One region of the Brachybacterium hainanense genome, then DNA from elsewhere that is predicted to be linked to it. Evidence: predicted binding sites of a transcription regulator. Region 1 holds the regulator's gene; the other holds the start of a gene.
The links. The regulator HrcA, encoded in region 1, represses chaperone genes, less so after heat shock. The targets are predictions, from matches to a motif close to TTNGCACTCGNNNNNNNCGAGTGCNAA.
Positions count from the first base shown of each region.

Region 1 (7,500 bases):
GCCCACGACCTCCTCCAGCTCCTGCATCGTCGTGCTCCCGTACCAGGAGCGGGCCGCGTTCTCCGCGACCGTGCGGGCGACGTCGAGGAGGGACTCGGCCGGGTGCTCGGCGGGAGAGGGACCCTCGGTGCGGGACGAGGTGGAGTACAGCGGCGGCGGGGTCGAGCGGGCGGCGACCTCCCCCGGGGTGGGAAGGATCTCCGGACGCGAGGGCGTCGCGGACGCGCCGAGCAGGGGAGGGTGCGGGCGCGGCGCCGCGGACGGGGCGGCGGTGCGGGAGACGGGACGGAAGGTCTCCTCGATGAGCTCCTGCGGCAGGGCGATGATCCGGTCGACCTGGAGGGCCAGGTGCTCGGCCACGGAGTGCCAGCCCAGACGGTGGGTGCGCGAGGCCACGGCCATCAGCACGACCCGCATCCCCAGATCCTGGGCGGCCTCGACAGCCTCGGCGAGATCGTCGTCGCCGGTGAGCAGGTACGCCGTCCGGGCGGCGCCGTTGCGGGCGATCTCCACGAGGTCCAGGCCCAGGCGGAGGTCCACGCCCTTCTGCTGCCCGTTCACCCCGAGCCGTCCGAGGCGCACCTTCACGTCGTCGAGCAGGGCGATGCGACGGTGCTCCTCGGTGAACACCCCGTGCCGGGCCGCGTCGTACCAGTACAGGCGCAGCGGATCCAGTCCCGAGTCCTCCGCCGTCGCCCGGAGGATCCCGCGGATCAGCGGCTCGGTGTCCACCGTCGTGGAGGCTCGCAGCGACGTGCCCGTGATGGTGCTGCTGCCGACGGAGAGGAGGAAGCCTGCGTCGACGAAGATGGCGCTGCGCACGGTGGGGACCCTTCGGGGCGGGGGACGGGCGGGAGCCTCCACTGTAGGGCGCCGATGTACCGCCGATGCGGGCCCGCGCCGACCGCTCGCCTCATTCCTGCGGGGCGGTGACCCAGTCGATGAGCTCCTCGATGCGACCCGAGAGCGTCGGCTCGACGTCGGCGTAGGAGCGGACGGTCGCGAGGATCCGCTGCCAGCCCTCGGCGATGTCGATCTGGCTCGCGCGGGGCCAGCCGAGGGCGGCGAGGGATCCGACCTTGATATCGGTGCCCTTGGGCACATGCGGCCAGGCCTCGAGGCCGACCCGGGCGGGCTTGACCGCCTGCCACACGTCGACGTACGGATGTCCCAGGATCAGGACGTTCCCCTGCGCTCCGCGCATGCGCATGACCTGCTGGGCGATGCGGGTCTCCTTGGAGCCGGGCACGAGATGGTCCACGAGGATCCCCAGCCGTCGGCGCGGGCCGGGAGCGAAGTCGGCGACCCGCTCCGCGAGGTTGTCGGCGCCGTCGAGCATCTCGACGACCACGCCCTCGATCCGCAGGTCGTGTCCCCAGACCTTCTGCACGAGCTCGGCATCGTGCTTGCCCTCCACCCAGATCCGGGAGGCGCGGGCCGTGCGGGCCCGGGCGCCCTCGACGTACACGGAGCCGCTCGCCGAGCGCTGCGGCGCCCGTTGCGCGGCCGGCGCGGGGCGGACCAGGCGGACCGGTTTCCCGTCGATCATGAAACCCGGTCCCAGCGGGAAGCTGCGGACGATCCCGCGGCGGTCCTCCAGCTCGACGCAGATCTCGCCGGCGATCTTCTCGAGGCGGGTGACGGCGCCGGTGAAGCCGGTCCCGGCCTCCTCGACGACGAGCCCGCGCGCCACGGGCACGTCACGGGCGACGGGGCGGCGCCGATGGTGGGCCGCGGTGGTGCCCAGCACATCGGAGCCATAGCGATCGGGGAAGGAGCTCGGTGACACGCCGCCACGGTACCCCGGTGGCGAACGCCTCTCTCGCAGGCCCGCCCGGAACGCGTAGCATTGGCACTCTGGGCCCTCGGGTGCCAGCATCGGGAGACGCAGACACGCAGACAGCAGAGACACCGCAGAGACAGGGACGGGAGGTGCCGGAGATGGATCCGCGCAAGCTGCAGATCCTCGGCGCGATCGTCGAGGACTTCGTCGCCACGCGCGAGCCGGTCGGCTCCAAGTCGCTGCTGGACCGTCACGACCTGGGCGTCTCCGCGGCCACGGTGCGCAACGACATGTCGGTCCTCGAGGAGGAGGGGCTGATCACCCAGCCCCACACCTCGGCCGGGCGCGTGCCCACCGACAAGGGCTACCGCGCCTTCGTCGACCACGTCGCGACCATCAAGCCGCTCTCCACCGGGGAGAGGCGCGCCATCAGCACCTTCCTCGAGGACGCCGGGGACGTCGACGAGCTGCTCTTCCGCACCGTGCGGCTGCTCTCCCAGCTGACCCACCAGGTCGCCATGGTCCAGTATCCGGCGCCGCAGCAGGCCCGGGTGCGGCACATCGAGCTGGTCAAGGTCGCGGACTCCCTCCTGCTGGTCGTGCTCATCACCGAGTCCGGCCGCGTGGACCAGCGCACCATCGCGCTGTCCCAGCCCCGTGAGGCGGCGTTCTACGCGGGCCTGCGCGACGGCCTGCTGCGCGCCGTGAGCGGACGCGAGGTGACCGACGTGGACCGGAGCCTGGACCAGCTCGTGGCCGCGAGCCCCGCCCCCGACCAGGACAGCGTGCGCGAGGTGACGGACATGGTCGCCGCGCTCGCGGCCTCCCGCACCGAGGATCGGATCGTGCTGGCCGGCACGGGGAACCTGGCCCGCTCCGCCGCCGACTTCTCCCGCGACATGGAGCCCCTGCTCGATCTGCTCGAGGAGCAGCTCGTGCTGCTGCGGCTGCTCTCGGAGATGAGTGCGGAGCCCGGAGCCGTCGAGGTGCGCATCGGCCAGGAGATCCGCAACCGCTCGCTGACCCAAGCCGCCCTCGTCGGCGCAGGGTATCGTCCCGGATCGCATCTGGCGATCCTCGGCCCCACCCGCATGGACTACGTCACCGGCATCTCCACGGTGCAGGCGCTCGCCCGCTACATCAACCGCTTCCTGGAGTGACGGGACTCTTCGCCCGCCCGCTGCGACTCCGCCCCCATCCACTATCTGAGGAATCCCCTTCGTGAACGAGGACTACTACGAGCTGCTCGGCGTCTCCAAGGACGCCTCGACCGACCAGATCAAGAAGGCCTACCAGAAGGCGGCCCGCTCGCTGCATCCGGACGTGAACCCGGACCCGGAGGCGGCGGAGAAGTACAAGAAGGTCTCCCAGGCCTACGAGACGCTCAAGAACCCCGACAAGCGCCGGCAGTACGACATGGGCGGCGGGCCGGGGATGGGCGGCTTCCCCGGCGGCGGGGCCGGCTTCGACTTCTCCGACATCTTCGACATGTTCGCAGGGGCCTCCGGCATGCGCGGCCGTGGCCAGGGCCCGGTCCCGCGCCAGCGCCGCGGCGGCGACATCCTGCGCCGGACGACGATCGACCTGCGCGATGTGGTCTTCGGCACCGAGCAGAAGATCACCTTCCGCACCGCCGTGCTCTGCCAGACCTGCCACGGCTCCTGCGCGGCGGAGGGGACGAGCCCCATTCGATGCACCCAGTGCAACGGCTCGGGCCACGTGCAGCGGGTCGCGCAGTCGCTGCTGGGCCAGATGGTGACGATGGCGCCGTGCCCCACCTGCGAGGGCCATGGCGACATCATCGAGCATCCGTGCACGGCCTGCGCCGGACACGGCCGCATCCAGGACGAGCGGACCCTCACCGTGAAGATCCCCGCCGGCGTCGAGCACGGCACGCGCATCCAGCTGCGCGGCGAGGGCGAGGTCGGCGAGGCCGGCGGCCCCTCCGGCGACCTCCTCGTCGAGCTCTCCGTCGCCGAGCACGACGTCTTCCACCGCGAGGGCGACGACCTCGTGGCCCAGGTGAGCGTGCCGATGACCTCCGCCGCCCTCGGCGCCACCGTTCCCCTGGAGACCTTCGACGGCGTGCAGGAGCTGCGGATCCGCCCGGGCAGCCAGCCCGGCGAGGAGATCACCCTCAAGGGCCTCGGCGTGTCCCCGCTGCGCCGCGAGCGGCGCGGCGACATCCGTATCGAGCTCGACGTCATGGTCCCCACGGGCCTCACCGAGGAGCAGACCGAGCTGCTGGAGCGGTTCTCCGCCCTCCGCGGCGAGGAGACCCCCCGCACCGGCGGACGCCGCCACGGCGGCATGTTCGACAAGATCCGCGAGCGGTTCCGGGACCTCTGAGATGCCCGCGACGCCGTCCGCCTTCCTCGTCCTGGATCGCGAGCTCGCGCCCCTGCGCGCCGGAGACCCGTGCCACCTGGCCGGGGAGGAGGGCAGGCACGCGGCCAAGGTCGCGAGGATCGGCGTCGGAGAGCGGGTCCTGCTGACCGACCTCCACGGGACCCAGGTCCTCGCGGAGGTCGAGGCGGCGGCGAAGGAGTCGCTCGAGCTGCGGCTGTGCGAGCCGCCGCGCACGGCGGCGACCCGCGCGCCCGAGCTCGTGCTGGTGCAGGCGCTCGCGACCGGGGGTCGGGACGAGCAGGCCGTCGAGTCCGCCACGGAGCTCGGGGCCGATGCGGTCGTGCCCTGGATCGCGCGGCGCTCGGTGTCCGTGTGGCGCGGGGAGAAGCAGCGCAAGGGGCGCGCGAAGTGGGAGGCGACCGTCCGGGCGGCGGTCAAGCAGTCCCGGCGGGCCCGCATCCCCCAGGTCGCCGAGCCGCTCGGCACCGCGCAGCTGGTCCGGTGCGCCGCGGAGTGGACGGCGCAGGGGGACCTGGTCCTGGTCCTGCACGAGCAGGAGAGCACGGGGCTGCCGACCCTCGTCCCGCAGATGCGGGCGGCGGGGCGAATCGTGCTGATCGTGGGGCCGGAGGGCGGCATCGCCCCCGAGGAGGTCGCGGAGCTGCAGGAGGCCGGCGCCCGCAGCGTGCTGCTCGGCCCGGAGGTGCTGCGCTCCTCGACCGCGGGCCCCGCGGCGATCGCGGCGATCAGCGCGCTCATCGGCCGCTGGGGCTGAGCCCGCTCCGCTGCGCACGGGACGAGACGAGGGCCGGGCCGCTCCTGGGAGCGACCCGGCCCTCGTCCGGGGGTCTGCGGGGATCAGGCGACCGTGGCGCCGATGCGCGCGTCGGCATGCTCGCGCAGGGTGCCGAGCGCCTCGACGAGGGCGAGCTCGACCTCGGGTCGCACGTCCAGCTCGCCGGCGGGGCTCAGGTCCTGGCCCAGCCCCAGCCCGATCTCGGAGACGACATCGGTGCCGAAGCGCGCCATGAGGCGGCCCAGCAGCTCGAGCACGTCCGCGGCCTCGCCCCAGCCGTAGCCGACCAGGATCGTGGGCAGGTTCTCCCACTCGGCGTAGAGGTAGTCGACGGCGTTCTTGAGCGATCCCGGGTAGGAGCCGTTGTACTGCGGGGTGACGATGATCGCGGCGTCGAGCGCGCCGATCCGCTCGGCCCAGGCGCGGGCGTGGTCGGTGGTGCGCTCCGCGCCGGACTTCGGCGGGGCGAGCTCGTCGAAGTGGGGGAGGGCGACCGTGCGCAGGTCGATCAGGTCGATGTCCCAGCCGTCCGCATGTTCACCGACCCATCGGGCGACGTGCTCGCCGATGCGGTTCGGGCGGGTGCTGGAGACGATGATTCCAAGGGATGCCATGCAGGTTCCAACGGCTCCGGACCTGCGGGTCTTCCCGGAACCGCTGTGATCTCTTCAACATTCAATCACCTGGGTCCCTCCGGCGCGGGCGGACCGGGAGCCGCGCGCGGTCAGGGTCGCGAGCCCCGAGGACAGGGCGCGCGCGGTGTCCGGGCGCACGAACAGCTCGCCCTCGGGAGAGAGGTCCTCGCGGAAGCCGAGGCCCACGGATCCGACGTGATCGGCCTCCACCCGCTCGAGCAGGGTCGTGAGATGGCCGATCACCTCGCCGCCCCGTCCCCAGCCGTAGCCCACCACCAGCACGGGCAGCGCGTTCCACGGGGCGTAGAGGAAGTCGACGGCGTTCTTGAGCACCCCCGGATAGGAGCCGTTGTACTGCGGGGTGACGATCACCGCGGCATCGAGCGCCGTGACGCGGCGGGCCCAGGCGCGCGTGTGCTCGTGCTCGGGCTCCCGGCCGGCCTTCGGGCTGTACGGCTCGTCGAAGGCGGGAAGCGCCAGGGAGCCCAGGTCGATGCGGTCGACGTCGAAGGCGCCGGCCGCCTCCTCGACCCAGCCGGCGACGCGCGCGCCGATGCTCTGCGGACGGTTGCTGGCCACGAGGATTCCCAGGTGCGTCATAGTGGGCTCACGCTAGCGCTCCGCTGCGCCCCCGGGCCGCCTGTGCGTCGCCGCATGAACGCGGCGCTCCCGCGTAGACTCGGGTCCATGTCTCCGACGTCCCCGATGACCTCGACCTCGCTGCGCGAGCCCGACTGCATCTTCTGCCGGATCGTGGCCGGCGAGATCCCCTCCGAGCGGGTCCATGAGGACTCCGAGGTGATCGCCTTCCGCGACCTCAGCCCGCAGGCGCCCGTGCACGTCCTCGTGGTGCCGCGCGAGCACCGCCGTGACGTGCGGGAGCTCCGCGCGCGCCCGGAGCTGCTCTCCCGCATCGTCGAGGTCGCTGAAGAGGTCGCATCGGCGCAGGCCGACGGCGACTTCCGGCTGATCTTCAACACCGGCGCGAACGCCGGCCAGACCGTCTTCCACGTGCACGCGCACGTCCTCGCGGGCGGACCGCTCGCAGAAGGAGCACTGTGACCGATCTCGACGCCGTTCCCGGACGCCCGCCCGAGGTGCGCGAGCGCCGGCTCGCGATCCCCGACCACCTCAGTCCCTTCCAGGTCCTGGGGGAGAACGACCAGGCCCTGGCCGCCCTCGAGGACGTCGTCCCCGACACCGACGTGCATGTGCGCGGCCACCAGGTGACGCTGCGCGGCACGGAGGACGCGCTCCGGCGCAGCGAGCACATCATGCGCTCGCTCATCGAGCTGGCCGCGAAGGGACAGGCCGTCACCGCGGAAGCGGTCCAGCGCGCCGCGGCCCTGTACGGGGACGAACGGCGCGACGGCGCCCGCATCGAGCAGGTCCTGGCCCAGGCGGTGCTCTCCGCGCGGGGACGGACCATCCGGCCCAAGACGCTCGGGCAGAAGACGTACATCGACGCGATCGACGAGAACACGATCACCTTCGGGATCGGTCCCGCCGGAACCGGGAAGACCTACCTGGCCGTCGCGATGGCGGTCCAGCAGCTGCTGTCCAAGCGCATCAACCGGATCATCCTGACCCGCCCCGCGGTCGAGGCTGGGGAGCGCCTGGGCTTCCTGCCGGGCACGCTCAACGAGAAGATCGACCCGTACCTGCGGCCGCTCTACGACGCCCTGCACGACATGCTCGACCCCGAGTCGATCCCGCGTCTCATGGGCGCGGGAACGATCGAGGTCGCGCCGCTGGCCTACATGCGCGGGCGCACCCTCAACGATGCCTTCATCATCCTGGACGAGGCGCAGAACACGACGCCCGAGCAGATGAAGATGTTCCTGACCCGGCTCGGCTTCAACTCGACGATGGTCGTCACGGGCGACGTCACCCAGGTCGACCTCCCCGGCGGGCAGCGCAGCGGCCTGCGGGTCGTC
Region 1 is NZ_JBHLSV010000010.1:235-7,734, forward strand. Features, by position in the region: gene ACFFF6_RS09520 (NYN domain-containing protein) at 1-822, opposite strand, end outside; gene ACFFF6_RS09525 (DUF3097 domain-containing protein) at 914-1,789, opposite strand; gene hrcA (heat-inducible transcriptional repressor HrcA) at 1,942-2,943, shown strand; gene dnaJ (molecular chaperone DnaJ) at 3,005-4,132, shown strand; gene ACFFF6_RS09540 (16S rRNA (uracil(1498)-N(3))-methyltransferase) at 4,134-4,907, shown strand; gene ACFFF6_RS09545 (NADPH-dependent FMN reductase) at 4,991-5,542, opposite strand; gene ACFFF6_RS09550 (NADPH-dependent FMN reductase) at 5,597-6,163, opposite strand; gene ACFFF6_RS09555 (histidine triad nucleotide-binding protein) at 6,251-6,625, shown strand; gene ACFFF6_RS09560 (PhoH family protein) at 6,622-7,500, shown strand, end outside.

Region 2 (20,828 bases), on a different contig from region 1:
TGGTGAGGCGACTGGTCGTGTCCGCCTCGGAGGGGATGACGTCGGTCTCTCCGGGGAGGAGGAGGACGTCGTCGTAGGTCAGGCCGATGAAACCGAACGGATCCGCACTCGTCATGCACCGATGCTACCCGGGGGTCCTCGGCGCGGCAGTCCCCGGACGACGTGGTCCCCACCACGTGGCCGGGGACGAGGCGCGGGCTCGGAGAGGGGGCGTACCCTTCCCGCATGAGCGCACCGACCCCGTACATCCTGTTCCCGGGCACCGCTCGTGACGCCCTGACCTTCTACCGCGAGGTCTTCGGCGGCGAGCTCTCGCTGCACACCCATGCCGAGTTCTCCCGCGACGAGGGGACCCCGGAGGCCATCGCGCACGGCGAGCTGCGCGGGATCGTGGATCTGCAGGGCGCGGACGCCTCCGGCGTCGATGGGTCCCTCCGCGTCGAGGGCCTCATGCTCTCGCTGCTCGGCGCGGCGGACTCCACGACGCTGCGCACCTGGTTCGCGCGTCTGAGCGCAGGCGGCGAGGTGGTCGACGACCTGCAGCGCCGCCCCTGGGGCGCCTCGGACGGGCAGGTGCGGGACCGCTTCGGCCTGCACTGGCTGATCGGCTACGAGCACGGGGAATCGGACGCCGCGAGCTGAGCCGCCCCGTCCGGAGGGCGAGGCGACCGGGTCCCGGCATGCCCTCGGGTCATCTGCGGCCGGGTCCCTGCTCGGGGACCGGGGACGGGTCGGGAGAGAGCACGGGGTCGCCGGGTCGGGCGGGCTCCTTCCCGCCGAGCACCCTCCGGGCATGGTCGAAGTCGCGCTGGAAGCGCTCCTCGTCCTGCCCGTACTCGGGCCTCCAGATCATGCCGATGCGCTGCGCCATCTCGCGATGGGCCGCCTCGCGTCGTCCCCTGCGGGAGGCGGCGATGAGCTCCGCCCGCGGCGGGGAGGGTCGCAGCCCGGCGGCGGCCTGGAGCACCCGCAGCCCGTCGAAGCCGGGGTCGTCCCAGCCGATGTGGGGGATGCGCCACTGCTCGCGCGCGGCCTCGTCCGGGGCGGTGGGGGCGCCGATGCCGATGAGCGCGTCGTAGCCCCGCTCGGCCTCCCCCACGGCGTAGACCACCTCCGCGAGCGGGACGTCCTGTCTGACCCGCAGACCGCGGCGCAGCGCGAGCCGGCCCGCGGCCTCATCGAGCAGCGCGGCGCGGTGCGTCGCGATCAGCGGCACGAGCGCCCACAGCGCGAGCAGCGCCCACAGGCCCAGCCAGCTGAGGACGAGCTGGACGGCCATCGGCTGCAGCAGCTCGGTGAGCCGGCCCGCGTCCCCGGCCGCGATCCGTGCGGCGCGCCACTGCTCGAGACCGGCGGCCGGGAAGGCGGCGAGCACGGCGGCGACGAGCGGGAGCCCGATCAGCGCGCCCGGACGGTAGCGCGACGCCACGGTGGGGCCGATGATCACGCGGCCGTCGCGGGTGCGCCGCGGCGCCGGTGCCGCGCCTTCGTGGGCCCAGCCCTGCGCCGGGGTGCCCGCGTGCTGTCCGTCCTGGTCCTCCGCCACGGGATCAGGGTACGCGGCGGGTGCTGAGGAGCTCGCGCCGCTGTCCTGTGATCGGGTCGGTGAACGCGAGGCGGCGGGAGAGCAGGGCGAGCGGCGGGTCGGCGGGACCGGGACGCCGCACGCGCGGATAGAGGTCATCGCCCAGGATCGGCATGCCGCGGTGGGAGAGCTGGACGCGCAGCTGGTGGGTGCGTCCGGTGCGCGGGAGCAGGGCGAGGTCGAGGAATCCGTCCGCCGCGTCGAGAACCTGGACCTCGGTGAACGCGTCGGGCTCCCCGGGCTCGACGCGGGTCTGCAGCATGCCGCGCTCGCGCACCAGGCGGTCGCGCATCGTGAACCGCTCCCCCACGACGGGCATCTCCCCGGGCGGGGCGTGCACGCGGGCGCGGTACTCCTTGGTGACCTCGCCGCGGGCGAAGAGCCCCTGGTAGGCGGCCCGCTCCTGCGGGCGGATCCCGAAGGCGAGGACCCCGGCGGTGCGACGGTCCAGCCGGTGCAGCGGGGTGAGGGTCTCGATGCCGGTCAGGCGGCGCAGCCGCACGAGGGCGCTGGCGAGGATGTGCGCTCCGCGCGGCATGGTCGCCATGTCATGGGGCTTGTCGAGCACCAGCAGGTGGGCGTCCTGGAGGAGGATCGGCAGCGGGATGTCGGGGACGTCCTCGGGGGCGAGCTCGCGGTGCAGCCAGATCTCCTCGCCCTCGTGGATCGGGGTGTCGGCGGCGAGGACGGAGGCATCGGCCCGGACGATCTCTCCGCGGGCGAAGCGCAGCGACAGGTCGGTGGCGCCTGGGGCGAGCAGGGCGGGCAGGCGGCTGGCGAGGATCTCGAGGGCCGGTCCCGGGCGGGGAGCGCGCACATGGATCGGATCGAGGCCCTCGCGCTGCGGGAGCGGCGGCGGCAGGCGGCGTGCGCGGGCGCGGGCCGCCCTGCCGGGACGGCGTCCGTCCGGCGCAGCGGGGCCCTCACCTGCGGGGCGGCGGGTCACAGTCCCCAGATCGCGAAGGTGGCGATGTTGTGCGCGAGGTAGAAGCCGATCAGGGTGGCCAGGACGAGGTTCGGGTGCAGGTCGATCCAGGTCTGCGCGTGGCGCTCGCGCTCCCGCAGCGCCCGCGGGGTGATCTCCTCGATCTGCTGGATCTCGACGCCGGCGGCACGGGCCCGTTCGACCATGGCGTGCTGGGCGCCGATGCCGAAGAAGCGTCCGGAGACGTTCACGAGGCGGTGTCCCTCGCGGTCGATGACGAAGACGCCGTCGTACGGCGCATCGGGCAGGTCGAGCATCTCCGCCGGGGTGGCGCCGCGGTCGATCCGGTGCACCGCGAGCACACGGGAGACCTCGCCCCAGGGCACGTCGACGGCGCGGCGGAACAGGCCGCGCACCGCCATCCCGTGCTCGGTCAGCTGCAGCCAGGTGGTGAGGATCCGGGCGACGAGGACGACGCTCGCGGCGGCGACGGCGACCCAGCCCAGCAGCGGCAGGGAGAACACGGCGTCGTGGAGGATGCGGGGGTCGCCCCACAGCCGCTGGCCGATGAAGCTGATCAGGACCAGGAACTCGAGCACGATCACGAAGACGACGGCCGCGAGGAGCGTGCCGATCACCGCGGGTGCCGGGGGGCCGAAGACGCGCGTGGACTGCGCGACGGCCGATGCCGGGGTGCTGCGTCGAGCGCGGCTCACAGGTCCTCCTCCCTCCCGCCGATGTGTGCGGGGCCACGTCATAGTAGGCCGACGGGGTGTCCGGATCCTGCGCATCGCCGCGGGTCGGACGCATCTGGATGCAGGAAGGGCGGGCGACGACGGCGCATGCCGTGCCACCCGCCCTCCTCACGGGGCGGTCGTCCGGGGGACGACCGGACGGGGCCCTGGTCAGACCCTGTCCGACTGCCCGATCGACGTCAGCACCGGCCTTCGGGGGACGCTCGTTCCTCACGCCCTCTCCGGCCGGAGCCGGCGCCGATCAGGCGGCGTCCTCCTCGTCCTTCTTCTCGACCACGAGGGTCTCGGTCGTGAGGACCAGGGTCGCGATCGAGGACGCGTTGCGCAGGGCGGAGCGCGTGACCTTGACCGGGTCGATGATGCCCGCGGCGACCAGGTCGACGTAGTCGCCGGTCGCAGCGTTCAGGCCGTGGCCGATCTCCTCGGCCCGGACCTTCTCGACGACGACGTAGCCCTCGAGGCCCGCGTTCTCGGCGATCCAGCGCAGCGGCTCGACGAGCGCCTTGGCGACGGCGCGCACGCCGACGGCCTCGTCGCCCTCCTTGCCGAGGTCGCCCTCGAGCACGGAGGAGGCCTGGACGAGGGCGCTGCCGCCGCCGGCGACGATGCCCTCCTCGATGGCGGCGCGAGTCGCGGAGACCGCGTCCTCGATCCGCATCTTCTTCTCCTTGAGCTCGACCTCCGTGTGGGCGCCCACCTTGATGACGGACACGCCGCCGGCGAGCTTGGCGAGACGCTCCTGGAGCTTCTCGCGATCCCAGTCGGAGTCGGTCGCGGCGATCTCGGAGCGGATCTGCGCGACGCGGTCGGCCACGGCCTCGTCATCGCCGGCGCCGCCGACGATGGTGGTGGTGTCCTTGGTGACCACGACGCGGCCCGCGTGGCCGAGGACGTCGGTGCCGACGGTCTTCAGGTCCAGGCCCAGGTCGGAGGTGACGACCTGCGCGCCGGTGAGCACCGCGATGTCCTGCAGCATCGCCTTGCGGCGGTCGCCGAAGGCGGGGGCCTTGACGGCCGCGCCCTTGAAGGCGCCGCGCAGCTTGTTGACGACCAGCGTGGACAGGGCCTCGCCGTCGACGTCCTCCGCGATGATGAACAGGGGCTTGCCGCCCTCGACGACCTTCTCCAGCAGCGGCAGGATGTCCGCGACCGCGGAGATCTTGCCCTGGTGCAGCAGGACCTGGGCGTCCTCGAGGACGACCTCCTGACGGTCGGCATCGGTCACGAAGTGCGGGGAGATGAAGCCCTTGTCGAACTGCATTCCCTCGGTGAAGTCGAGCTCCATCGCGGTCGTGGAGGACTCCTCGACCGTGATGACGCCGTCCTTGCCGACCTTGTCGAAGGCCTCGGCGAGCAGCTCGCCGATCTCGCGGTCCTGGCTGGAGACGGCCGCGACATCCGCGATCTGCTCCTTGCCGTCGACCTCGATGGCGATCTCGCCGAGCTTGGCGGAGACGGCCTCGACGGCGGCCTCGAAGCCGCGCTTGAGGGCGGCCGGCGCCGCGCCGGAGGTGACGTTGCGCAGACCCTCGTGGACGAGCGCCTGAGCGAGGACCGTGGCCGTGGTGGTGCCGTCACCGGCGACGTCGTTCGTCTTGGTGGCCACCTCCTTGGTCAGCTGGGCGCCGAGGTTCTCGAAGGGGTCCTCGAGCTCGATCTCACGAGCGATGGTCACGCCGTCGTTCGTGATGGTGGGGGCGCCCCACTTCTTGTCGAGGACGACGTTGCGGCCCTTGGGGCCGAGCGTCACCTTGACGGTGTTCGCGAGGCGGTCGACGCCCCGCTCGAGGGCGCGCCGCGCCTCCTCGTCGTAGATGATCTCCTTCGCCATGGGGCTCAGGCCTCGACGATCGCGAGGATGTCGCGCGAGCCCAGGATGAGGAACTCGTCGCCGCCGTACTTCAGCTCGGTGCCGCCGTACTTGGAGAAGACGACCTTGTCGCCCACCTTGACGTCCATGGGGACGCGCTGGCCCTTGTCGTCGAAGCGGCCCTCGCCGACGGCGACGACCTCGCCCTCCTGGGGCTTCTCCTTGGCGGTGTCGGGGATGACCAGACCGGACGCGGTCGTCTGCTCTGCCTCGAGCGGCTTGACGACGACACGATCCTCGAGGGGCTTGATGGAGACCGACATGCGGATCCACTCCTTCTTCGATGAATGACTCTGCGAGTTCTGGGTTCGGATCCCCGGAGCGGTCGTCGTCGCGGTGCCGACCGGGTGGGGACCCGTCTGGCAGCTCTGGCACTCGGGCCAGGTGACTGCCAACGAGGACCACTCTAGAACCGCTCTGGCACTCGCGCAAGACGAGTGCTAATCCGTGTCGACCGGCGGCATCCCCGCCGCCCGGGCGAGGCGTCGGGCACGTCGCGGGCGGAGGCTCGGGCACTGGGCGAGCAGCGGCCCCCGCCGCCCTCCGAGCCGTCCGGATGCGAGGCAGATCAACGACCCCGATCACAGAAGGATCTGCAGGTCATGTCCGGATTGTGAAGCCGACAACAACGGCGGGATATTCGGAAGACACCAGCTCCGCGCAGTGGTTGCATCGAGTGTCATCTCGTGACGATCCGCCCGCGATCCGGGGGCGTCACGGCACCATCGCACCGAGGGGAACCACACCCATGAACACTTTCCACCGCGTCGACCAGCTGCACCGCATCGACCGGGTCGCCTCCCAGAGCACGACCCGCACCGAGGACGAGGTCTCCTCCTCGCACCGTCTGCGCCTCCTGTTCGCCCGCTGATCCGCGGGGCGCCGGTCCCGGCGCCGCCCGCACCTGCCACGGCCGTACCCTTCCGGGTGCGGCCGCTCCGCATTCCGGGGCCTCCGCGGCCGCCCGCGCTCCGGGCCGTGCGCGTGATCTGGAGTGCCTGGCGCTGCTGTTCCGGCCGCACCCACCCGCGCTCAGGGGCGTCCCGCCGCCTCGATGATCCGCCGGACGGCCGCCTCGTCGAAGGAGTAGACGGGCCGCCGCACGTCGGCCTCCTCGAGGCTGTCGCCCGCATTCGCCCACAGCGAGGTGGTGATGCGCGCGGGCGCCTGCGGATCCGATGCGTCGATCTCCACGAGGCTCGCCCCGGACAGCGCGTGCGCCCGTTCCTCTCCCCCTCCGGCGAGGGGATCGACGACGTTCGTGATACCCGGTGCCACGTGCACGGGGATGCCCGCGAGCGCGCCGTCGAGACCGTGATGGTAGTGACCGGAGAGGATGACGCGCACATCGCTCCCGGAGAGGACGGCCGCGAGCTCCTCGAGGCCGTCCAGCTCGAGCGCCTGCAGCAGCGGCGTCGCCCCGGTCAGCGGCGGATGGTGCAGGACCAGGACGCTCCCGCCCGGAGCCGGCTCGGCGAGGACTCCGCGCAGCCAGTCCAGCTGGGCCGGCTCGAGGTGCCCGTAGCCGGCACCGGGGACGCTCGAGTCCAGCACGATCGCGCGGGCTCCCCCGGCGATGGGGACCAGGCGGTCCTGGAAGGGCGCGGCGTGGTCACCGGGGCCCGCGACCGCGGCGTAGGCGAGGGGCATGTCGTGGTTGCCCATCGCGACGGCGAGCGCCGCCCCGAGGTGCTGCGCGAAGGGATCGAGCTGCGCGTGCAGACGCCGGTAGCTCTCCTCGGTGCCGTCCTCGGAGGCGTCGCCGGAATGGACGACGAGGTCGATGCCCTCCAGGTGGGACAGCCTCTCGAGGACCGCCGCGAGCGCGGCCGCGGTGTCGATGCGGCCGTAGTGCCGGGCGGTCGGGTCGCCGAACAGGTGGGTGTCGGTCAGATGCAGGATGCGCATGGGCCGACGCTATCGGTCGGAGGTGACGAGCGGGCGAACGCCGGGCGTCGTGCCGCCGGATGCCTCGTCCTCCCGGCCCGGGCAGACCCCGCCCCGCACCGCTGCCCGGGAATGAGGCAGACGCACGAGGAGCCCGGTACTGCTGCCCGGGGATGAGGCACACCGGAACACTTCTGCGCCATTCCCGGGCAGACCTCCGCTGTCCGGGCACACTGATGCCGGAAGCTGCGCGGTCGGTGGTTCGGGGGCAGGACGCGTCCCCAAAGGACACGGCCCGCCCGCCCCCGGGACGACGCAACGCCGCCCGTGCCGAGCCGGGACGCCCCGTGATGAGCCGGGACGCCGTGAGCGGATCGAGGGCCGGGACGTCAGAGCCCGACCCACTCGGAGTCCCCACCCGCGAAGCGCTGGTGCTTCCAGATGGGCACCCGGCGCTTGACCTCGTCGACCAGCTCGTCGCAGGCGGCGAAGGCGAGCTTGCGGTGCGGGGCGGAGACCGCGCACACGAGCGCGGAATCGCCGATCCGCAGCGGGCCGACGCGATGGGCGAGGGCCACCAGGACGTCCGTGTAGCGCTCGGCGACATCGGCCGCGACCTCGGCGATCGCCTGCGGCGCGAGAGGGTGGGCGCTGTAGTCCAGCGTCAGCACGCCGCGACCGCCGTCATGGTCGCGGACCACCCCGTCGAAGGTGACGACGGCACCGCAGCGGGCGTCGCCGACCGCGGAGGCCATCTCCGCGACGGAGACCGGCCCCTCCCCGATGCTCGCATGGCGCACGCGCTGCGCGGCGGCGCCGAGGTCGGGGTCGCCGGGCACGCGCAGCGACTGCGGGTCGGCGGCGAAGGGGGTGGGGCCCTGCGAGGCCTGGAGGCGGGAGTCGTGCTCGCTCATGCCGATGCCCCGTCCGCTCCGGACCGGCCAGGCCCGTCGTCGCACCGCCCGATCTCTGCCTCGTCGGCCTGCTCGTGCCCTCCGCCGTCGCGCTGCTCGAGGAGGTGGTCGAGGATCGGGTCGAGGACGGCGATCCCGTCCCGCACGCCGCCCCGGGAACCGGGCAGGTTCACCACGAAGGTGCGTCCTGCCATGCCTGCGAGGCCGCGGCTGAGCAGCGCCGCCGGGGCCGTCCCCGCGCCGCGGCGGCGGACCTCCTCGAGGACCCCAGGCAGCTCCCGGTCCAGGAACGGGGCGGTCTGCTCGGGGGTGACGTCGCTCGGGGCGATCCCGGTCCCCCCGGAGGTGATGAGGACATCGACGCCGGTGGAGAGGACCGCACCGATCGCCTCCCCCACGGCCGGGCCGTCGGAGACCACCTGCACGGGGGCGACGTCCAGGCCCCGTGCGCACAGCCAGTCATGCAGGATCGGACCGGTGCGGTCCTCATAGGTGCCGTCGGCCGCGCGGGTCGAGGCGATGAGGACGTGGGCGCGCCCGCACAGCGCCGCCCTGCCCTCGGGGGCCGGGGCGCGGCAGTCGAGGTCGCTGCGGCGCGCGGGGATGTCCCTCATCGGGCGTCTCCCGAGGCGGGCGGCTCGTCGTGGACGGTGCGGTCGCCGGGCTCCCGGGGGGCCTCGCCGTCCGCGCCCTCGCGGCTCCAGTCACCGCTCTTGCCGCCCGACTTCTCCTCGACCCGGATCTGCTCGATCACGGCGAGGTGGTCGACGGCCTTGATCATGTCGAAGACGGTGAGGGCGGCGACGGTGACGGCGGTCAGCGCCTCCATCTCGACGCCGGTCACGCCGCGGGTGCGGACGCGGGCGCTGATCTCGACCACGTCGTCGTGGGCATCCAGGTCGACCTCGACCCCGCTGAGCGGCAGCGGATGGCACAGCGGGATGAGGTCCGGGGTGCGCTTGGCGCCCATGATGCCGGCGATCCGGGCTACGGGCAGCGCCTCCCCCTTGGGCAGGGTGCCCTCGGCGATACGGGCGATCACATCGGGGCGGGTGCGCAGCACGGCGCGGGCGCGGGCGGCCCGAGAGGTGGAGGCCTTGTCGGTGACGTCGACCATGTGGGCGGAGCCGTCCGCGCGCACATGCGACAGGTCGGGTGCGCCGGGGGCGGTCATGCGCCGGCCCCCGGCAGGAGGATCGTCTCGAGCATGTCCCCATCGTGGACCATGTCGACGCCGACCGGGATCCGCACGAGCGCATCGGACAGGGCGAGGGCGCCCAGCAGGTGCGAGGACGCCCCGCTGACCAGCCGCACCTCCCCCGAGGGCAGCAGGCGGGCGCGGCGGTACTGCTCGAGCGCGACCGGCGAGGACTGCGGCTCCTCGAGGCGGAGCGGGGCCCGCAGCATCGTCCGCGGCGGAGCGCCGAGGGCCGGCCGGGCGATCAGCTCGAGGCTCAGCAGGGCGGAGACGGGATTCCCGGGGAAGGCGAGCCAGGGCAGGCGGTGCCCGTCGATCTCGATGATGCCGATGCCCTGCGGTCCGCCGGGCTGCAGGGCGACCTTCGGGAAGGAGAGGCGCACCCCCGGCAGCTCGGCGGCCTGTCGCACCACCTCGTAGGCTCCGGCGCTCACGCCGCCGCTGGTCACGACGAGATCTGCGCCCGTCTCGGCGGTCAGGCGGCCGATGGCGGCACGCAGCTCCTCCGGGTCGTCGGGGACCGTCGCGGTCGCGGCGATCTCCGCGCCCGCCTCGAGCAGGGCGGCGGCGAGCCCCGGCCCGTTCGCGTCGAAGGCCGCCCCCTCGCGCAGCAGGCCGCCGGAGCGCTCCGCGCTGCGGACCTCGCTGCCGGTGGAGATCACGAGCGCCCTCATGGGCGCGAGGGTGCGCACGCGCTCCACGCCGCAGGCGGCCAGGTGCGCGATGCGGGCGGGGGTGAGCACGGTCCCCTCGCGCAGGATCACGTCCCCGGCGCGGGTGTCGGAGGCGGCCCGGCGCACGAACCGGCCCGCGTCCACGGCGGCGGGCCGCAGCGCGATGCTCTCCCCGGGGGCGGGGAGAGCATCGAAGGAACCGGGGGCGGACTCCTCCACGGGCACGACGAGATCGGCGCCGGTCGGGATCGGCGCGCCGGTCATGATGGGGCTCGCCGTGCCCGGGACGTGGCCTGCCACGCCCTGCCCGGCGGCGATCGCCGCGGCGGCGCGCAGGCGCACCTCCTCCCCCGGGGCCCGCAGATCGGCGGCCACGACCGCGAAGCCGTCCATCTGGGAGTTGTCCAGGGCCGGCACGTCGACGCGGGAGCGGACATCGCTCGCGCACACGCGCCCCAGCAGGATCTCCGTGACCGGCTCGTCCCTGTGCCGGCGGTGCGCACCGAGCAGGGCGATCGCGTCATCCCGATGGTCCGCGAGGGGGATCCGGGATCTGTCCTCCATGCGCCTGCCTCCTCGTGGTTCCTGCCGCCGGCCGCAGGACCCGTCGATCCGGTCCCTGCACCGTCCAGTATCTCCCCCGAGGGAGCCCCCGACCGAGGCCGGGACCTTCGTCCGGCCGCCGTGGAGGCGGGGCGCCTATCCTGGAGGCCAGGATGCATCGCGCGCATGCGTCCGATGCTCCCGAGGCGAGAGGCGGCGAACATCCCATGGCCGGACGCGGCGTGTCGCTCGGGATCCCCCGACCCCGCACCACGGATCCGATGGCGGTGCGGCTCCCGGACACGACGGACCGTCCGCGGACTCCGGCTCTCCTGGACAGCTTCGGCCGGGAGGCGACCGATCTGCGGATCTCGCTGACGGACTTCTGCAACCTGCGCTGCTCCTACTGCATGCCCGCCTCGGGCCTGACGTTCCTGCGCGGCGAGGCGCTGCTGAGCACCGCGGAGATCATCCGGATGGTGCGGATCGCCACGGAGCTGCTGGGCGTCACGCAGGTGCGCCTGACCGGCGGGGAGCCGCTGACCCGCCACGATCTTCCGGAGATCGTCGCCGGCATCTCCGCCCTGCCCGCGGCCCCGGACGTGTCCCTCACGACCAACGCGATCGGCCTCGAGTCCCGGGCCGCGCAGCTGCGCGCCGCGGGCCTGGACCGGATCAACGTGTCCCTGGACTCGGTGGTCTCGGCGACCTTCGAGCGGATCACGCGCCGCCCCCTGCTGCACCGGGTGCTCGAGGGGATCGAGGCCGCGCGGGAGGCGGGGCTGGCCCCGATCAAGGTCAATGCCGTGCTGCTGCCGGGGGTGAACGACCATGAGCTGCCGGACCTGCTGGACTGGTGCCTGGAGCGGGACCTGCAGCTGCGGGTGATCGAGCAGATGCCGCTGGATGCCGACCACGGCTGGGAGCGCGCACGCATGATCACGGCCGCCGATGTCCATGCCCTGCTCGCCCCGCACTACCGCCTCTCGCCCGCCCCTGTGGCGCGAGAGGGCGCGCCCGCGGAGCTGTTCGACGTCGCCGATCCCGTGACCGGCGCGCACCGGGGACGGATGGGCATCATCGCCTCGGTGACGCGCCCCTTCTGCGCCGACTGCAGACGCACACGGCTCACCGCCGAGGGTCGGGTGCGCACCTGCCTGTTCTCCCATGAGGAGACGGACCTGCGCGGCGCCCTGCGCGCGGGGGCGTCCGATGCGCAGATCGCGGACATGTGGCGGGCCGCCCAGTGGGGCAAGGCGGCCGGTCACGGCATGGACTCCCCGGACTTCGTCCAGCCCCAGCGACCGATGAGCGCGATCGGAGGATGACCATGACGAATACGCCGGCCGATATCACCGGATCCCCCGTCCGGGTGGAGGTGCACCTGTTCGCGGGCGTCGCCGCGGCTCTCGGCACGGAGCGCCTGGACCTCGAGGCGGCCGATGTCGCCGGGGCCCTCGGCCAGCTGCGGGACCTCGCAGGCGGGGACGGCGACCGGATCGTGCGCGCCTGCAGCGTGCTGGTGAACTCGGTCGTCTGCCGGGACGAGGGGCGTGCGCTCGCCACCGGGGACCGGATCGACGTGCTGCCGCCCTTCGCGGGCGGGTGACGATGCAGAACCTCGACCACGGGGCGGGGGCCGGGTGCGATGCGCACCCGGCCCCCGCTGTCATCCGAGAGGACTCGCTCCGACTCAGCCCTCGAGCTTCGCGGAGCCCTTCACGTAGCCCACGAGCGTCCAGTCGATCGAGGCGAAGCCCTTCGAGCCGTAGTTCGCGAGATCGTCGTTCTGCACGAAGAAGTCGTACTGCTGCCACAGCGGAATCGTCCCGGCGAGCGTCCACAGGTTCGCGTCGATCTTGTTGATCGTCTCGAGCCGCTTCGTCTTGTCGGTCTCGACCGCGGCCTCGGCGATGAGCGCATCCGTGGCCTCGTCGCCGATCTTGCCGAAGTTCTGCTCGCCGCCGGTCGTCCAGATCGAGTCGCCGGAGGAGAGCATCGGCGTCCCGAGCCAGCCGAACAGGGTCAGGTCGAAGTCGCCGGGGATGACGTACTTCGAGAAGAGGTCCGTCGGCGGAACCTTCTGCACCTTCATGGTGATGCCCACGGCGGCGAGCTGCTCCTGGACGACGGGGACCACGGCCTCGTTCGTCTTCGAGCCGTCGTTGTAGACATAGGTGATCTCGATGGCCTTGCCGTCCTTGGTGGCCTTGTCGCCCTCCATGGTGTAGCCGGCGTCCGTCAGCAGCTTCTTGGCGGCCTCGGGATCGTAGGTGCCGAGGTCCCCCGCGTTGTCCTGGTAGCCCTCCTGGTTGGTCATCAGGAGGTGGTTGTTCAGCGGCTTCGTGTCCTTGGGGTAGGGCATCGTCGCGTTGACGGAGAGGAAGACCTCGTGGCGATCGATCGCCCGGAAGATCGCCTGGCGCACGGCCTGGTCGGCGAGGGGGCGCCCCTCCGCACCGTTGAGCGTGATGTGCGTCCAGTTCGGGCCCGCGGAGGTGCGCAGGGTCGCCCCCTGGCCGATCATCGGCTCGACCACGGAGTAGGTCGCCGGGACCGAGGTCTCGATGACGTCGAGCTGGCCGTTCTGGAAGGCGGTCGCCGTCGCCGCCGGGTCCTCGATCGTGGTGAAGAGGACCTGGTCGAGGAAGGGCTTGTCGCCCCACCAGTTGGGATCCTGCTCGAGCAGGACGGTCTTGTTGGCGGCGTCGATCTTGCCGATCTTGTAGGGGCCGGCCGTCACGAGGGGCTCGGCCGCCCAGCTCGAGTTGAAGGCGTCCGCGGAGGCGACCAGGGAGTCGGGCATGACGCCCGCCAGGCCGATCCAGTCCGCGAACTTGGTCTTGAACGTGATGACGGCCGTGAGGTCGTTCGCGCCCTGCTCGATCTTCTCGACCTGGTCGTAGCCGGTCGAGGAGGCGATCGCGTAGCCCTCCTTGGAGCCGTTCATCGTCTCGAAGACGTTGGCGATCGACTGGTAGTTGATGGGCGTGCCGTCCGACCAGGCCATGCCCTCGTTGAGCTCGATCTCCATGACCTGGGGGTCCTCGGAGGTGAGCTCGATACGCTTGGTGACCTGGGGGTTCGCCGTCACCACGCCGGCAGCGTCGTTCACCGTGAGGCTCGGCATGATCGCGTTGAGGATCTCTGAGGTGTTGCCCTCGTTGCCGTCGGTGTGGTTGCCGTTCCAGTTGGCCGGGAAGGCGTTGTTGGCCAGGCGCAGCACCCCGCCCTCCCCCATCTCCTCGCGGGACTTGGGGTTGATGTCGTTGGCGTCCGCGGCGATCGGGCCCTCACCGCCGCCGTCCGACGCCCCGCCGCCACCGCCGCCCGTGCCGGGATCCTGGGTGCAGGCCGCCAGCGCCGCCATCGAGACGGACAGCGCCGTCGCCCCGAGCATGGATCGCCGCGTGAAACGCATATGATTCTCCTTCATTCGCGAGCACCGAGATCTTCGCTGTCGCTTCGTGGTCGAGACCGGGGCACGGACGCTGTGAAACCTTCTTGGTGACGCAGCCGTCCTCCCCAGGTGTGATCAGTCTAGGGACCGGGGGCCGCGCGGGGGTCCTCCCGGGGCCGCTGTTATCGCTTCGCAACACGCGGCGCCCGGAGAGGACGCGGTGCTCAGGACGCCGCGTCGAGATCCCCGCTCCCCTCGAAGGCCTCGCGGTCGATGACCTGCCGGCGACGCGAGCGGGCGATCGCCGGATCCGGGATCGGGACGGCGCTGAGCAGCTCCTTGCTGTACTCGTGCTGCGGGTTCGAGAAGACCTCCTCCGTCAGCCCCATCTCCACGATCTTCCCCTTGCGCATGACCGCGATCCGGTCGGAGATGTGGCGGACCACGGAGAGGTCGTGGGAGACGAACAGGAAGCTCACGCCCAGCCGGGTCTTGAGGTCCGCGAGCATCGCGAGCACGCCCGCCTGCACCGTCACGTCGAGCGCCGAGGTCGGCTCGTCGAGCACGATGAGCTTCGGCTCGCAGGCGAGAGCACGGGCCACGCCGACGCGCTGCCGCTGCCCGCCCGAGAACTCGGTCGGATAGCGCATCGCGTGCTCGGGCTGGAGGCCCACCATCTTCAGGAGCCATTCGACGCGCTCGGCCATCTTCTCCGCGGAGTATCCCTGCACGCGCATCGGCTCCCGGATGATGTCGCCGATCGGCAGCCGTGGATCGAGCGCCGCCATCGGGTCCTGGAAGACGATGGCGACATCGGAGCGCAGCGTCTTGCGCTCCCTGCTGGTCAGGGCGCCGGTCTCCTTGCCGCCGATCCGGATCACGCCCTGCTGCGGCGTGCGCAGCTGCATGATCTCCATCAGCGTGGTCGTCTTGCCGCATCCCGACTCGCCGACCAGGGCGAAGCACTCGCCCTCGCGGATGTCGAAGGAGATGCCGTCCACGGCCCGCTGCTCCCCCACCTTGCGGCGGACCAGCGCCCCCTTGGTGATCGGGTAGACGCGGTGGAGGTCCTCGACCTCGAGGACGGCCGGGCGCTCCTCGCGGGGCGCGGCGTCGGGGGCCGCCTGCTCGGCCGCCTCGGCGACCTTGCGCAGCGCGCTGCCGGCCACGCTCTGGGACCCCTCGGACTCGGCGAGGTCCACGCGCGGCACGGCCGAGAGCAGATCCCGCGTGTACTGCTCGCGGGGGCGGTAGAAGATGTCGTCCACGCCGCCGGTCTCGATCATGCGGGAGTCCTTCATGACCAGCACCCGATCGGCGAAGCCGGCGACGACGCCCATGTCATGGGTGATGAGCACGGTCGCTGCGCCCAGCATCTCCTGCGCGGACTTCAGCAGCTCCATGACCTGCGCCTGGATCGTGACGTCGAGAGCCGTGGTGGGCTCGTCGGCGATGATCAGCTCGGGCTCGTTGGCGATCGCCATCGCGATCATGGCGCGCTGGCGCATGCCGCCGGAGAACTCGTGGGGGTACTGCCGGGCACGGCGGCCCGGCTCGGGAATGCCCACGGCGTCCAGCAGCTCCACCGCCCGGTCGAAGGCCGCCGACGCGGTCGTCTTCGGATGGTGGATGCGCACCACCTCGGCGATCTGGTCGCCGACCCGGTAGACGGGGGTGAGAGCGGACAGCGGGTCCTGGAAGACCATCGAGATGGTGTTGCCCCGCAGCTCGGAGAGCTGACGGTCCTCGAGGGTGAAGATCTTCCGGCCCATCAGCTCGATGTCGCCGGTGATGGTGGCGGTTCCGGGCAGCAGCCCCATCACCGCGAGGGAGCTCACGGACTTCCCGGAGCCGGATTCGCCGACGATCGCGAGGGCCTCGCCCTTGTGGACCTCGTAGCTGAGGTTCGAGACCGCATGCACGGTTCCCGCCTCCGAGGGGAAGGTGACGCTGAGGTCCCGGACGGAGAGGATCGGTTCAGACATTCTGCTCCCCTTCTACAGACGGCTCGAGCCGCTGGTCGGGTCGAGGGCGTCGCGCAGCGCCTCGCCCATGAGGTTGATCGAGATGACGAGGGCGGCGAGCACGATCGCCGGCGGGATCCACGTGTACGGAGCCGAGATGTTGTAGTCCTGCAGCACGGTGCCCAGCGAGACCTGCGGGTACTGGATGCCGAAGCCGATGAACGACAGGCCCGTCTCGCCGAGGATGGCGCCGCTGACCCCGAGGGTCGTGTCGATGATGATCCAGCTCGCGATGTTCGGGATGATGTGCCGCGTCATCGTGACGATGGGATGCACGCCCATGAAGCGCGCCGCCTCGACGTACTCGGTGCGCACCAGCTGCTGGGTCATGGCGCGCAGCACACGCGCGGTGAGCATCCACGCGAACAGGGCCAGCAGCGGGATCAGCAGCAGCCAGGTCGCCCGCTGCAGGACGGGGCTGAACAGCATCAGCAGCAGGAGCGAGGGGATCACCAGGAACAGGTTGATGAGGTTCACGAGCGCGCCGTCCGCGATCGCTCCCCATTTGCCCTTGTTGCCCACGTAGCCGGCGACGATGCCGACGATGAGCGCGAGCAGGGACGTGAGCACAGCGGTCCCCAGGCCGATCACGAGGGAGATCCGCAGGCCCTTCATCGTGCGCGCGAAGATGTCCAGGCCGTTCTCGTTCACGCCGAACCAGTGGTAGGCGCTGGGACCCGTGAGCGCATTGCGCAGGTCCCGCTCGAAGGGCCCGTACTGGTAGAACATCGGCGCGAAGATCGCCATGAGCACGAGCAGCGCGAAGATGATCATGCCGACCCAGGCGCTGCGGTTGCGCAGGAACCGCCGTCGCAGCAGCTCGCCGCGACCCATCGACTCGATCGACCGAGCGTCGCCGGCGGGGACGTCGAGATCCGCGAGGGCGGGGTCCTCGAGGACGGCGCCGAGCACGGGATTCGCGGAGGGATCCGTCGTCTGCTGGAGCTTCGCGGCATCGTCGGTGCCGCGCATGTCGGAAGGATTCGTCATGGTGTCACCGGATCCTCGGGTCGAGCAGGCCCTGCAGGAAATCTGCGAAGGTCGCGGAGAGAAGCGTCAGGATCGCCGTGTAGAGCACGACGCCGGCGGTGCCGTTGACGTCGGCCATGCCGATCGAGGACACGGCGAAGCGGCCGACCCCCTGCCAGTTGAACATCAGCTCGACGAACAGCGAACCGGTGAAGGCTCCCCCGACGGCGAAGGCGAAGTACTGGCCCATGGGGATCAGCGCCATGCGCAGGCCGTGCTTGGTCATCGCCTTCCCTCGGGTCAGGCCCTTGGCGCGGGCCGTACGGAGGTAGTCGCTGCCCAGCACGTCGAGCGTGGTGACCTTCATATAGCGGGAGTAGGAGGCCGCGGCGAAGAGCGCGAGCACGATGGTCGGCATGACCAGAGCCTTGGCCTGGTAGCTGATCGAGGCCCAGGAGCCCTCGGGGAGGAGCGGGTTGATCGGATTGATGGCGGGCAGGCCCCAGCCGCTCAGGTCCATGATCCCCTGGTTGGTCTGCTGCACGACGAGGATGACCACCGGGGTCGGGAGGGACACGAGCAGGAATGCGAGGATCGTCGCGACGCGGTCGCCGATGCCGTTGCGGCGCACCGCGGTCACCATGCCGATCAGCACCCCGAGGACGGTGCCGATGACGGTGCCGAGCACGACGAGGCGCAGCGAGATCGGCACGCGGTTGCCGAGCTCCTCCATCACCGGGACCATCGCCTTGTTGGTCCCCGTCGTGACCCCCAGATCACCCCGGATCAGCCCGCCCAGCCAGGTCGCATACCGCTCGAACAGCGGGGTGGCCGGGTTGACGTTCCGGACGTTCAGGTACTCCTGGGCTGTCGCCGCAGGCACCGGCTCCGTGGCCATCGGCGGGTACAGCACCTCTTCCGGGTGCAGCAGCGAGGCCGCCAGCAGGTAGGCGAAGCTCGTGGCGACGAACGCCAGGATCACGTAGGTCAGCAGCCGGATGGAGACGAATCTAAGCACGTCGCCTCCCCTGGTCGCGTTCACACATCACGCAGTCTTCCTTTCATACCCCGGGTGTCCGTCCGGCGTCCCCGGCTCTGATCGAGCTCCGGCGCCATCGCCGGGCCCACGGGCTCCGGACGCTGCGGAACCCCGGGCACGATGTACGAGCATCGGAGGTCGCAGAGGGACTGGAACCTCCCCGGTCGGGCGATGTTCCACGGGTCACGATAACGCTTGACAACGCTCCACCATGCCTCAGGGTCAGGATCCGCCGCGTGCTCAGGTGCCAGATATGCTCGAATCGTGACCTTCCTGCACCTGCTCGTCCTCGTGGTCGGCGTCCTCGCCGCGGTCGCCCTGGCCGACGTGCTGGGACATCGCGGGATCGGCCCCTGGCCCGCGGGGCTGCTGGTGCTGCCGCTCGTGCTCCTCGCCGGCTACCTCTACAGCGCCTGGATCGCGGCCTTCGCCCTGGGCTTCGCGCTCGGGGCCGCGATCATGCTCGGCGCCGCCCTCGTCCGCAGCGTGCGGGACCATCGCCGGATGCGACGCGAGGAGCGCGATCGCCGGCGGGCCGCGGCGGCCGTCGACGGAGCTCCGGGGAACGGCCCGGGGCGCGCTCGGCGCTGAGCCCGCCGCACGAGTCCGGCCCCGGCCCTCGGGAGGACGACCGGTACGGGCCCTCATCCATGGGCCGGCCGAAGATCCAGGCACCGCACGCTCTCCCCGTACGGCAGCGCCTCCCCGGCGGCGAGCTCCACGATGACCAGGGCATCGGCCGTGGCAAAGGGCGCCAGGCGCCGCCCGGGCAGCAGACGCGCGCGCGGGGCCTCCCCCGCGCGCTGCTCGAGCCGGGCCGGCAGGGCGTGCAGGCGCGACCGGGCGGCATCCCGGGCCCCGCGGGGACGGCCGAGCGGCGGGCGCGGCGACCCGGGACCGCCGAGGAGGACCGCAGCGGTGAGATCCTCCTCGCCCAGCAGCGGGCGCACGACGAGGTGGAATCCGACCAGGGCCCCCACCGGGGTGCCGGGCAGGTGCACGACCGGGACCGCGCGGCCGTCCGGTCCGGGGAGCGTGCCGCGCCCCTGGGGCCCGCCGGGCCGCAGGGCGAGATGCGCGAAATGCGAGGTCCCCTCCCCGGCCGGTCCCAGGGCCGCCTTCACGACGTCGAAGGCCCCATGCCCGATCCCGCCCGTGGTCAGCACCAGATCCGCGTCCTGCGCCGCGTCCCGGACGATCCGGAGGAAGGCGGCGGGATCGTCGCCGCTGCGCAGGATCCGTGCGGCGCAGCCCCGCTCGGCGACGGCGGCGGCGAGCATGATCCCGTTGGAGTCCCGGACCGCGCCGGTCGCCTGCCCGAACGGGAGATCGCCCCCGGGCAGGACCTCGTCCCCGGTGACGAGCACCGTGACGCGCGGCGCCCGCGCGTCGACGGCTCCCCGCGCCGCCGGATCCGGGGCGTGGACGGGGAGGTCGGTCACGCCGAGCATCGCCGCGAGGGCCAGGAGCCCCGGACCCACGCGGGTCCCCGCGGGGGCGAGCAGGCTGTCGCGGGCGATCTCCTCCCCGGCGCCGCGCACATGACGCCCGGCGCGCAGCCCGGGCACGGGCCCGATCAGGATCCGCGCCGGGGCGGCCCCGTGGGGGTCGGCGTCGGTGCGCTCGACCTCGATCACGGCATCGGCGCCGTGCGGGATCGGCGCGCCCGTCATGATCCGCGCCGCGGCCCCGGGCGGGAGCTGGCCCGCCGTGGCAGCCGGGCCCGGGGACGCCGGAAGATCGAGGGCCACCGGCAGGCTCGCGCCCCCGGCGGGATCGACGTCGGCGGCACGCACGGCGAAGCCGTCCATGGCGGAGACCGGCAGGCCCGGGACGTCCTCCGGGGAGCGCAGGTCCTCGCGCAGGATCCCCCCGAGGACCGCGAGCACCGCCCCGGGCTCCGCGCCGGACGCGCCCGCCGGCACGGCATCCGCGCCGCGGCTCCGCTGCGCGAGCAGCGGCCCCAGCAGCTCCCGCGTCCGCGCCCGCCACCGCCACGCATCGGGATGCTCGTCGGCATGCACCACAGGGCTCCTCTCGGGGGCGTCACGGCCGCTGCTGCGTCCGCGTCCGCCCCGATGATCCCATCGGTGCGACACAATCGGGGCATGCGCGAGATCATCATCGAGTCCTTCGGCACCCCGGACGTCCTGCGGCTGCACGAGAGCTCCCCACCGGTGCCGCGCCCCGGGGACGTGCTGGTCAGCGTCGCCTACGCGGGGCTGAACCCGGTCGACCACAAGATGCGCGACGGCAGCTCGGGGCTGTCCCGGATGCTCGAGCTGCCCGCGGTGCTGGGACGGGAGCTGTCCGGTCACGTGATCGGAGCGGCCGATGACGTCGACCTCGCCTCGCGGGGCCTCGCGATCGGCTCCCCCGTCTTCGGGGTGCGCACCGACGATCTGCGCGGCACCTACGCGGAGACCGTCGCGATCCGCGCCGAGGACGTGGTCACCGTGCCCGGTGCGCAGCCGGACCTGCGCACCTATGCGGGGCTCGCGCTCGCGGGCTCGACGGCGCTGACGGCCCTCGAGGACGACGCCCGTCTGCGCCCCGGGCAGACCCTGCTCGTGCACGGAGGCACCGGCGGGGTGGGGCAGCTGCTGATCCCGCTGGCCCTCCAGGCCGGCGCCGCCCGGGTGCTCGCGACCGGGAGCGCCGCGAACGCGGGGCGGATCCGCGAGCTGGGCGGCGAGCCGATCGCCTACGACGAGGAGGACTGGGTCGCCCGGGTGCGGGAGGAGACGCGCGGCCGCGGCGTCGACGCGATCATCGACCTGCACTACTTCTCGACGTTCCTGCCCAGCCTCGACGTCCTCGCCGACGGCGGCCGCATCGTCGCCGTGCCCACCCTGGCGGACATCACCCCCGCCCAGGACCGCGGCATCAGCGCGCACATCACGCGGATGGCGCCGACCCGGGGCCGCCTCGAGCTGCTCGCCCGCTCCCACGCCGAAGGGCTGCTGGACGTGGAGATCAGCGAGGTCCTGCCTCTGGCGGAGGTCGCGCGCGGCCACGAGCTCCTCGAGACCGGGCACACCCGGG
Region 2 is NZ_JBHLSV010000021.1:24,631-45,458, reverse strand. Features, by position in the region: gene guaB (IMP dehydrogenase) at 1-115, opposite strand, end outside; gene ACFFF6_RS15045 (VOC family protein) at 226-642, shown strand; gene ACFFF6_RS15040 (hypothetical protein) at 692-1,546, opposite strand; gene ACFFF6_RS15035 (pseudouridine synthase) at 1,551-2,531, opposite strand; gene ACFFF6_RS15030 (hypothetical protein) at 2,528-3,226, opposite strand; gene groL (chaperonin GroEL) at 3,507-5,096, opposite strand; gene groES (co-chaperone GroES) at 5,102-5,398, opposite strand; gene ACFFF6_RS15015 (hypothetical protein) at 5,884-6,006, shown strand; gene ACFFF6_RS15010 (metallophosphoesterase) at 6,168-7,043, opposite strand; gene ACFFF6_RS15005 (molybdenum cofactor biosynthesis protein MoaE) at 7,412-7,936, opposite strand; gene ACFFF6_RS15000 (MogA/MoaB family molybdenum cofactor biosynthesis protein) at 7,933-8,550, opposite strand; gene moaC (cyclic pyranopterin monophosphate synthase MoaC) at 8,547-9,110, opposite strand; gene ACFFF6_RS14990 (molybdopterin molybdotransferase MoeA) at 9,107-10,372, opposite strand; gene moaA (GTP 3',8-cyclase MoaA) at 10,579-11,679, shown strand; gene ACFFF6_RS14980 (MoaD/ThiS family protein) at 11,682-11,960, shown strand; gene ACFFF6_RS14975 (ABC transporter family substrate-binding protein) at 12,045-13,772, opposite strand; gene ACFFF6_RS14970 (ABC transporter ATP-binding protein) at 13,976-15,736, opposite strand; gene ACFFF6_RS14965 (ABC transporter permease) at 15,749-16,765, opposite strand; gene ACFFF6_RS14960 (ABC transporter permease) at 16,770-17,786, opposite strand; gene ACFFF6_RS14955 (hypothetical protein) at 18,048-18,374, shown strand; gene ACFFF6_RS14950 (molybdopterin molybdotransferase MoeA) at 18,428-19,807, opposite strand; gene ACFFF6_RS14945 (NADP-dependent oxidoreductase) at 19,892-20,828, shown strand, end outside.
Region 2: the regulator HrcA is predicted to act here: its motif matches at 5,553-5,579, upstream of groES (co-chaperone GroES).